DNA from 2 places in the Photobacterium sp. MCCC 1A19761 genome. Region 1 is predicted to be linked to the other one. Evidence: predicted binding sites of a transcription regulator. Region 1 holds the regulator's gene; the other holds the start of a gene.
What was found. Region 1 encodes CRP, which controls carbon source genes, mostly activating them, when cyclic AMP is high. Its sites were predicted from a motif close to TGTGANNNNNNTCACA; they were not measured.
Positions count from the first base shown of each region.

Region 2: a site for CRP is predicted at 2,523-2,538, ahead of udp (uridine phosphorylase). Genes of this name have one in related genera too.

Region 1 covers NZ_JAZGTF010000009.1:224,575-229,594, forward strand. The annotation lists gene VV869_RS11425 (DUF1338 domain-containing protein) at 1-435, shown strand, start outside; gene VV869_RS11430 (hypothetical protein) at 632-826, opposite strand; gene crp (cAMP-activated global transcriptional regulator CRP) at 1,181-1,813, opposite strand; gene VV869_RS11440 (OsmC family protein) at 2,087-2,491, shown strand; gene VV869_RS11445 (phosphoribulokinase) at 2,556-3,425, opposite strand; gene VV869_RS11450 (YheU family protein) at 3,534-3,752, opposite strand; gene VV869_RS11455 (hydrolase) at 3,871-4,848, opposite strand; gene VV869_RS11460 (TIGR02444 family protein) at 4,899-5,020, opposite strand, start outside.
Region 2 covers NZ_JAZGTF010000002.1:295,573-300,592, reverse strand. The annotation lists gene VV869_RS04015 (zinc/cadmium/mercury/lead-transporting ATPase) at 1-2,273, shown strand, start outside; gene udp (uridine phosphorylase) at 2,740-3,507, shown strand; gene VV869_RS04005 (endonuclease) at 3,795-5,020, shown strand, end outside.

The DNA of each region.
Region 1 (5,020 bases):
TCGGCTCTGAACGATCCGGCGTTCCTGTATGGTGGCCGGTTGTGGGACCTCGATTATGCTACTTACGAGCTGCTGTCGGCAGAAAGTGAGTATGCCGGCTGGGTTGCGGCCCATGGTTTCGGTGCCAACCACTTTACCGTGAGCATCAACCAGCTGGAGCAGTTCACCGAAGTACACGAGGTCAACCACCTGCTGCGCCATAACGGTTTTGCGATCAATGAGTCGGGCGGTGAAGTGAAAGGCAGCCCGGAAGTGTTGCTGGAGCAGTCATCGACCATGGCGGATCGGGTGGCGGTCAACTTCCTGGACGGCGTTCGGGAGATCCCGGGCGGGTTCTATGAGTTTGCCAAGCGTTATCCGACAGCGGACGGCGAGCTGTATCGCGGCTTCGTTGAAGCCTCGGCGGATAAGATTTTCGAAAGTACCAATCAGTGATCGCGCGCTGAGGAGCCGTGCCTCCGTGTTCGCTCATTGAGGCACTGCTGCTTCGTTGAATCCATCAACAGCCCGGGTAAGAGATTACCCGGGCTGTATTTTTATGTCCGTCAGATTGCTCAGCAAGCGTTTCGCCGATGTCGTTGCCACGGTTTTTGCAACGACTTTTGCAACGTTTTTTTGCAACGGTCTTGGGCTAATGCTGGCTGTCGAGCGGCGGCACCCAGGCGGTTTCCTGATCCTGGTGGCGGCTTTCGGGATCTAACGGGGGTTGCTGCGCCAGGTAGTGGCGCGGATCGCTAAAACCGGTCATTTCGATGGTGGCGGGCAGAGCTTGCAGCACCGTCGGTGGGGTGGTGCTGGTGTTGGGCGCAAAACGTTCGATATCCATATCGTTACAGTTCGTTGGTTGCTCGATTTTGTGTGAGTCCGTTGTCGGTTTTTTGTCCGTTGATTGCTCGGTGGTTCGTTGCCGAGAGGCCACCTGTCCGGGGGATGCCTTCGTATGGCATACCGATCCAGCAATATGCTCAATGTAGCATTAAATTGGCAGAGTGCAAGCCGGAGGGGCCGGCAGGGCGTACCGGTCACAGGATTGAAGAAAGCGCTGTAACTGAAAGCTCTATAATTGAAAAGCGCTGTAATGGAAAAAGCTCAGAAATGAAATCAGCTCCGAAATGGAACAAGGCCTGAAATGAAAAAAGCCGCACTGAGTGCGGCTTTTGAAATAGGATTGGGTCGGCGCTTAGCGGGTGCCGTAAACCACAATGGTTTTGCCGTGGGCAGAAATCAGGTTCTGCTCTTCCAGCATCTTCAGGATACGACCGACGGTTTCACGCGAACAACCGACGATTTGACCGATTTCCTGACGGGTGATCTTAATCTGCATGCCGTCCGGGTGGGTCATGGCATCTGGCTGCTTGGCCAGATTCAGCAGCGTCTGGGCAATACGACCGGTTACATCCAGGAAGGCCAGGTCGCCGACTTTCTGGCTGGTGACTTGCAGGCGGCTTGCCATTTGCGCAGAAAGACGCATCAGGATGTCCGGATTCACCTGGATCAGCTGACGGAATTTCTTGAATGAGATTTCAGCCACTTCACATGGGGTTTTAGCACGAACCCAGGCGGTACGCTCTTGGCCTTCTTCGAACAGGCCCAGCTCACCAATGAAGTCGCCCTGGTTGAGGTAAGACAGGATCATCTCCTTGCCTTCTTCATCCTTGATCAATACGGCAACAGAACCCTTGACGATGTAGTAGAGAGTTTCTGCTTTCTCGCCCGCATGGATCAAAGTGCTCTTTGATGGGTATTTATGAATGTGGCAATGCGAAAGAAACCACTCTAGCGTTGGATCTGTTTGAGGTTTACCTGGAACCATATTACTAACTTCCTCTGCGTTTGTTGCCCAGCAATGACATCCCTATAATTCGCGGCTGAGCATCACAATAACATTGTTCGCCGACTAGGATATGCCAGTCAGCCGCTGGGCTGCAAGCTCACGTGAATAATTAGTTGAGAGTTTATCTTTTTTCGCCGGGTTTTTCTTGATATTGATCTATCTGAAATTGGCATTTTGCCGTTCTAACTGTGCACATGATCACACAGTTGTGAGATAGTGTCTGAAACCCCTGTCAGTAGTAAGGAGTAAGCAATGCAATCACGGGTGAAATGGGTCGAAGAGATGACATTTTTGGGGCAGTCCAACTCCGGTCACAGCGTGGTGATGGACGGCAATGGCGGAGCGACAGCACCCAGCCCGATGGAGCTGGTCCTGATGGCTGCGGGCGGTTGCAGCTCGGTCGATGTGGTGGACGGGCTGAAATCCGCCGGCCAGCAGATCACCGGCTGTGAAGCGCAAATTACCTCGGTCCGCCGGGAGCAGGCGCCGCGCATTTTTACCACCGCCAACCTACACTTTGTCGTCACCGGCCATGATCTGGACGAAGCGCTGGTGGCCAAAACCGTGGCGGATTCGCTGGAGAAGTACTGCTCGGTGTGCCTGATGCTGGGTGAAGGGGTAGAGATGACCCACTCCTATGCCGTAGTGCCAGCGTAAGGATGTTCGCGTGTGACGAGAAGCCAGTCTTCTCGTCACGCTCTGATATGAGTCGGAAGCCGGTTTAGCCGAATTTGCCGGTTTCGATCAGCTGCTGGATCAGCGGCCCCATGATCAGTTCCATCGCGAAACTCATCTTGCCGCCCGGCACCACCAGGGTATTGTGGCGTGACATAAACGAGCCCTGGATCATCGCCAGCAGGTACGGGAAGTCGACATTTTTGATCCCACGAAAGCGGATCACCACAAAGCTTTCATCCAGACTCGGAATTGCCTTGGCGGTAAACGGGTTGGAGGTGTCAACTGTCGGCACGCGCTGGAAGTTGATATGGGTGCGTGAGAACTGCGGGGTGATGTAGTTAAGGTAGTCATCCATCGACCGGACCACGGAGTCCATCACGGCTTCGCGGGAATGACCCCGATCGCGGGTATCGCGGACAATTTTCTGAATCCACTCCAGGTTGACGATCGGTACCATGCCGATCAGCAGGTCGACATGCTGGGCGACATTGATATCGCCATCCACTACCCCGCCGTGCAGTCCTTCATAGAACAAGACATTGGTATTTTCCGGCAGATCCTGCCATGGGGTAAAAGTACCCGGCATTTGGTTGTAGGGCACGGCCTCATCGAAGGTGTGGAGGTAGCGGCGGAATTTACCGCTGCCGTCATCGCCGTACTGACGGAAAAAGTTTTCCAGTTGGGCAAAGTCATTGGCCTGAGGACCAAAGTAGCTGATATGCCGGCCCTGCTCTTTGGCCTTACGGATCTCGACGTCCATTTCCGGTCGGGTAAAGCGGTGGAAGCTGTCGCCTTCCAGCCAGGCCGCATTAATGCCCATCATGTTGAACATTTTGCGAAAGGCTTCGGAAGTGGTCGACGTACCGGCGCCCGAGGAGCCCGTAACAGCAATAATCGGATGTTTTGCAGACATGACAAACCCTGTCGTTAACAATAACGGAAAGAGTTATTAACAGGCGAGCAGGGGGCAGGTCAAGCCGGATTGCTAAATTTGCAGGTGAGTCACCGCCGCCGTGCGGTGTTATGCGTCCAGTTGGCGGCGAAGTTTGATATCGACCGTTTCATGTAATTCGGAGAACACAATGACGGCATCACCGCTTTGCAGCTGGCGGCGTACATGGCTGACTTTCTCGGCCATCGTGAGCTCGCTTTCACCGTAGTCGGTGCCTTCGCGCAGCACGAAATGTTCAATCAGGTTGGTCAGGGTGTCGGGGTCAATGTCTTGCCAGGGAATAATCATTGCAAACTCTACAGGCGATGTCGGATAGGTCGATTATATTGACAATTGCATCGCTTGTAGAGTCCATCTGTTGCGCGCTCATCCGGTTGCGCCACGTTGTGTTGATTTGCACCCCGGCTCAGGCTTTGCCCCCGGCCCGGGCTTCAAACCAGGCTGGGACGGTGTGCTCGAGCCAGAACTGCGGCTTGTTCCACGATCCGGTGACGAACCCGACATGGCCGCCGTACGGGCTGAGGTGATAGTCGATATTCTCGGGTAGCGGTACGGTGGGGATCACGGCCGGGGTCATAAACGGATCGTCGGCGGCATGGATGATCCGCAACGGGGTCGTGATGTGCTGGAGCTTGTCGAGCCCGCTGCACTGGCGATAGTAGTCTTCGGCATCCCGGAAGCCATGCAGGGGGGCAGTCACCCAGTCATCGAACTGGCGCAGCGTCCGGATGGCGTTGACCTGTTCAAGCGCCAGCGGCATCTCCTCCGGCAGCGCCTGAACCTTCTGGCTCAGGGTTTTCTTCATCGAGCCGAGCAGGTATTGCTGGTAGAGCCGTGAGAACCCCTGTTCGATCCGCGCCGAGCAGGAAGCCAGGTTCAGCGGCGGGGAGATCACCTGCGCCGCGGCAAGCTCGCTATGCTGTTGATGCTTGGCCAGATAATTGACCAACATGTTGCCGCCGAGCGAGACACCGACGCCCCACAGTGGATTGCGGGGAAACTGGTGGCGCAGCCAGCGCAGGAAGAAGGCGGCATCGCTGGTTTCCCCGGAGTGGTAACTGCGTGCCAGGCGGTTGATTTCGCCGCTGCAGCCGCGAAAGTGCATCATCACCCCAAGCCAGCCCCGGCGTTTTGCCGCGTAAAGTAGACCGTTGGCATACGGACTGTGAAAACTGCCTTCCAGGCCGTGAAACAGGACCAGGATCGGCTGGTCGGCCGGGTAGTCGTTGCCGGGACCCGTCCAGGCGAGGTCGAGAAAATCGCCATCCGGGGTTTCAATCCGCTGGGTCAGCGGGGTGAAGAGCGGAGCGCGGCGCAACAAGCGCGGCAGCAGGGTTTGCAGATGGGCATTGCGCAGGCCACTGGCCGGTTCAAAAGGAGTCATGGGTGTTGGCTGATTGAGTCGAGTTCTTGGTGTTATAGCACAACTGCGGCTCAGACTGCGTCGCAGCCCTGAAGCTGACGAAGCAGGGGAAGCGGCAGGGCCAGGGTGCGGCCGTACTGTTGCAGGTTACTGGCTGAGATTTTCGGGCACAGGGACAGCTGTGCCAACCGGC
Region 2 (5,020 bases), on a different contig from region 1:
AACACCCGGGTGCCGATTGCTGCAGCACTAGTACTAGCAGCTGTACCAATACTAACAGCAGTACCAATACTAACAGCAGCACTAATACCAACAGCAGTGAACCTGCGGCCACATGTTGCAGTTCGCACAAGACCGAAGCGCGCGAACAGGATGTCTTGTTCGAAGCGTCAGCAGACAGCCACACCCTGAGCTGGAAAATCCAGAATATGGATTGCCCGAGCTGTGCCGGAAAGCTGGAGAAAGCGATTTCGGCGATTGAGGGCGTGTATACCGTCAAAGTGATGTTTGCGACTGAGAAGCTGATGGTGAGCTGCGGCGATCAGGTGCTGGCAACGGTGATTGAAAGCAAAGCCAGTGACACCGGATTTCCGTTGACCTCTACGCAGCAATCGTCCGAGCCTGCTCCGCAAGGCTTCTGGCGTCGTAATGCCGCCATTCTTTCCATCGCCGTCATGATGTTGGTCTCGTTTCTGATCAGCCTGGTGTCGGAGACCTTCGGGTTGGCGGCATTTACCGCGACCACGATCCTGGGCCTGATCCCGATTGTCCGCAAGGCTGTGGCTCTGGCCAAAGGCGGCTCGCCGTTTTCAATCGAAACCCTGATGAGTGTGGCAGCGATCGGGGCGTTGTATCTCGGGGAAACGGCAGAAGCCGCGATGGTGCTCTTGCTGTTCCTGCTGGGTGAACAGCTGGAAGGGTATGCTTCTGCCCGGGCCCGGAGCGGCGTGAAGGCGCTGATGGATCTGGTGCCGGAGCAAGCGACCTTGGTTCGCCCTGACGGCACCAAAGTTAAAGTTGCCGCAGAGGCCCTGGCCCCGGGCGATGTGATTGAAGTGGCTCCGGGCGGGCGACTGCCAGCAGACGGCGAGCTGATGGATATCAGCGCCAGCTTTGATGAAAGTGCCTTGACCGGTGAGTCCGTGCCGGTCGAGCGGTTACCGGGCGAGTCGGTGATGGCCGGCTCTTTGGTTGCCGATAAGGTGGTCCGGCTGAAAATTGTGTCCGCCCAGGGGGAAAATGCCATCGATCGGATCTTGCATCTGATTGAAGATGCCGAGTCGCGCAAAGCGCCGCTGGAGCGCTTTATCGACCGTTTCAGCCGCTGGTATACCCCGGCGATGATTGCCCTGGCGGCGCTGGTGATCGTGATCCCGCCGGTGTTCTTTGCCCAGTCCTGGGAAGCCTGGCTGTATAAAGGGCTCACTCTGTTGCTGATTGCCTGCCCGTGTGCCCTGGTGATTTCAATTCCGGCGGCGATCACCTCTGGCCTGGCAGCGGCGGCTCGACGCGGGGCGCTGATTAAAGGCGGTGCGGCCCTGGAGCAACTGGGACGAATTGACCTGGTGGCCTTTGATAAAACCGGCACCTTGACGCAGGGCAAACCTGTGATGACCGATCTGGTCAGCTGGGACGGTGATGAAGCACGTCTGTTGCAACAAGCGGCAGCGGTCGAAGACGGCTCCATGCACCCGCTGGCACAGGCCGTGGTCAAAGCTGCGGCATCGCGCGGGCTGCCTGTCCCGCACGCTGAACACCGGGAAGCATTACCCGGACGCGGGATCATGGGGGTCGTTGACGGTGATTCTCTGCTGCTGGTCGCCGCAGACCGTCTGCCGGAAGAGATTCTGCTGACCGCGGCTCAGCAGGCTGAAGCCGAGGCCCTGGAGGCGCAAGGCAAGACGTTGGTGGTGGCGATTCGTAATCGTGAGCCGGTGGGTCTGATTGCCTGGCGGGACAACCTGCGCGAGGAAACACCACAGGCGGTTCAGCAACTGCATGCGATGGGGATCCGTTCCGTGATGCTGACCGGTGACAACCCCCGGGCCGCCGCAGCAATTGCCGGCGAAATCAAAATTGATTACCGCGCCGGACTCTTACCGGCAGATAAAGTCCGTGAAGTGGAACTGGCCAACCAGCACGCCAAGGTGGCGATGGTTGGGGATGGTATTAACGATGCTCCGGCGATGAAAACTGCCGCGATTGGGATCGCAATGGGTGGGGGAACCGATGTCGCACTGGAAACGGCCGACGCTGCATTGACCCATGATCGGGTGGCTGAGCTGCCCGCCATGATTGCCCTCTCACGTGCGACGTTGGCCAATATCCGTCAGAACATTGGCTTGGCCCTCGGCCTGAAGGCGCTGTTTCTGGTCACCACCTTACTGGGCTTTACCGGCTTGTGGGTTGCGGTTCTGGCAGATAGCGGCGCCACCGCGCTGGTCACCCTGAATGCCTTGCGTCTGCTGCGGTTTAAACCCCGGTATGAACGCTAGCCGATCAAACCTGTGCCCCGGATTTCCGGGGCACAGTGTTTTCAGGGGCATTCTTTTCAAGGTGACGGGTTTTTCAGATGGGTAATGTTTTCAGGGGACTGGTTTTTCAAGGGGGCAATGTTTTCTAGGGAACCAGGGCTTTCAAGGGAACAGGGTTTCAAGGGAGCCAGGACTTTCCGGGATGACGCCTACGCAGCGCGCTATATTTTGAGGAAAAAGTGTGAAGAAGGGCAAAAGCAAACGTTTATTTGTGACGTTTGTCACTTAATTTTGTAACGTTTCATTTTTTGTATTTCAATTCATGTGATGTGAATCACTAAAACTTCTTGCGCTATCAGCTATCGTTATCAGGTGTTTTGAGCGTGCTGTTTTGCCGGACAGTACGCTCAAAACATTTTGATTTCCAATCAATAGCCGCAGACCTCATCGTCCCTAACAAGCGGCATGGTATAAAAAGGATAAAATTATGTCTGACAACGCAGTGTTCCATTTGGGTGTTAATAAAGCCGATCTTAACGGCGCTGAGCTGGCGATTATTCCGGGTGATCCAGCCCGTGTTGAAAAAATTGCCAACCTGATGGATAACCCTGAGTTCCTGGCAAGCTCACGTGAGTACACCGTGTACCGTGCCAAGCTGGACGGCAAGCCAGTGGTGGTTTGTTCAACCGGCATCGGTGGTCCGTCAACGTCGATTGCGGTTGAAGAGCTGGCGCAATTGGGTGTTCGTACGTTCCTGCGTGTCGGCACGACTGGTGCGATTCAGCCGCACATCAATGTTGGTGACATGATCGTGACCACCGGCTCTGTCCGTCTGGACGGTGCCAGCCTGCACTTTGCACCGATGGAATTCCCGGCGGTTGCGGACTTCGCTGTCGCGACAGCAATGAAGGCAGCCTGTGATGCCGACGGCGCAACGGTTCACACCGGTGTGACGGCTTCATCCGATACCTTCTACCCAGGCCAGGAGCGTTACGACACTTACACCGGTCGTGTGGTGCGTCGTTTCCAGGGCTCGATGGAAGAGTGGCAGCAAATGGGTGTGCTGAACTTTGAAATGGAATCAGCTACCCTGCTGACCATGTGTGCCAGCTCTGGTCTGCGCGCAGGCTGTGTTGCCGGCGTCATCATCAACCGGACTCAGAAAGAGACCCCGGATCACGCGACACTGAAAGAGACCGAAGCACGCTCAATCAAAGTGGTGGTTGAAGCGGCACGCCGCATGCTGGCAGAATAATCCAAGCCGGGCTGGTCTGGGATCAGCCGTTGTGCTTCACCAAAACCGATGCTGCGGCATCGGTTTTTTTATGCCGGCGGCACCGTGATGGATGGGAAAGGTTGACTTCAACCGATGAAGCTATCTTTGTGTTGTCTCTTGATACTGACGTTCAAACTGTGTGATATGCAGCAAAAAGTTAACACAATGAATTCGTTTGCAACATGAGGATGTGATCACCGATAACTTTTAATGATTCATTACTCATTACCCTTAGCTGACTTTTTCATCAGTAAACAGAAGGTTATATGGATATTAGAGTAATGACTCTCACCGCGGCAGCGTTGCTGGTCTCACAGAGCGGCTGGGCCCAGGTTGCCAATGGCGATTTCGAACAATGGAATGGTAATGAGCCTGCTGGCTGGAGTGTGATTGATAGCGGCGTTACGCTCTCCCCAGTGTCGGCACCGGTGATGCAGGGCGGGCTGGCCGCACAGGTCACGGTGAATACCGGGACTCAGGGCAATACCGACCTGCTGCAGACGGTACATGTCGAGCAGGGCCAAACCTATCCGTTTACCGTGTCGCTCTATCATACTGAGGGGCATGTGAAAGCCCGCCTGGTGGTTGATGGCTATCAGGGATATTCGAACCCGCTACAGACTAACCAGTGGCAGACGATCAGTTATACCTATATCGCCACAACGACGAAAGATATTCAGGTGGGGCTGCGATTCTACGATGAGTCTGGTTTTGACGGTTCCGAAGTCGTTTATGTCGATCACTTCCAGCCGACAGACACGAGTGAGCCGCCGGCACCTGCCTGCATTGACACGATCGCAACGCTGACTTTGGTGACCGATCAGTATGCTTCTGAAACCAGCTGGAGCCTGGCCAATGTCGGCGGCGCCGTGCTGTTTGAGGGTGGCGGCTACGCCAACGAGACCACAAACACCCGGGAAATGTGTCTGGCCGATGGGGATTACACCTTCACGATCAACGATTCGTACGGGGATGGCCTCTGCTGTAGTGCCGGAAACGGCTCCTTTGTGCTGGCGGCCGACGGTCAAACGCTTGCTTCCGGCGGTCAATTCCAGCACAGCCAGGCGTTTCCTTTTACACTGGGCGACACTGAAACCCCGCCGCCGCCTTCAGACGTGGACGAATACTACCAGTCCGCAGCTGGCAAAACCGGTTTTGCGCTGAAAACAGCCTTATATAACATCATCAATCATCACAGCAGCCGCGGCTATTCGGCGATCTGGGATCTGGTCAAGGTGGCCGATTTGGACCACTACTACGAAAACGACGGTTCAGTCCTCGACATGTATTCGGAGCAGCCTGCGTCGAGCGATGCGGTGAACTTCACCAAAGTGACCGACCAGTGTGGTCAGTACAGTGGTGAAGGGGATTGCTACAACCGGGAGCATTCGTTCCCGAAAAGCTGGTTCGGTGGTCAAGTCGAGCCGATGAATTCAGATGGTCACCATATCTTTGCCACCGATGGTTATGTCAACGCCAAGCGCAGCAATTG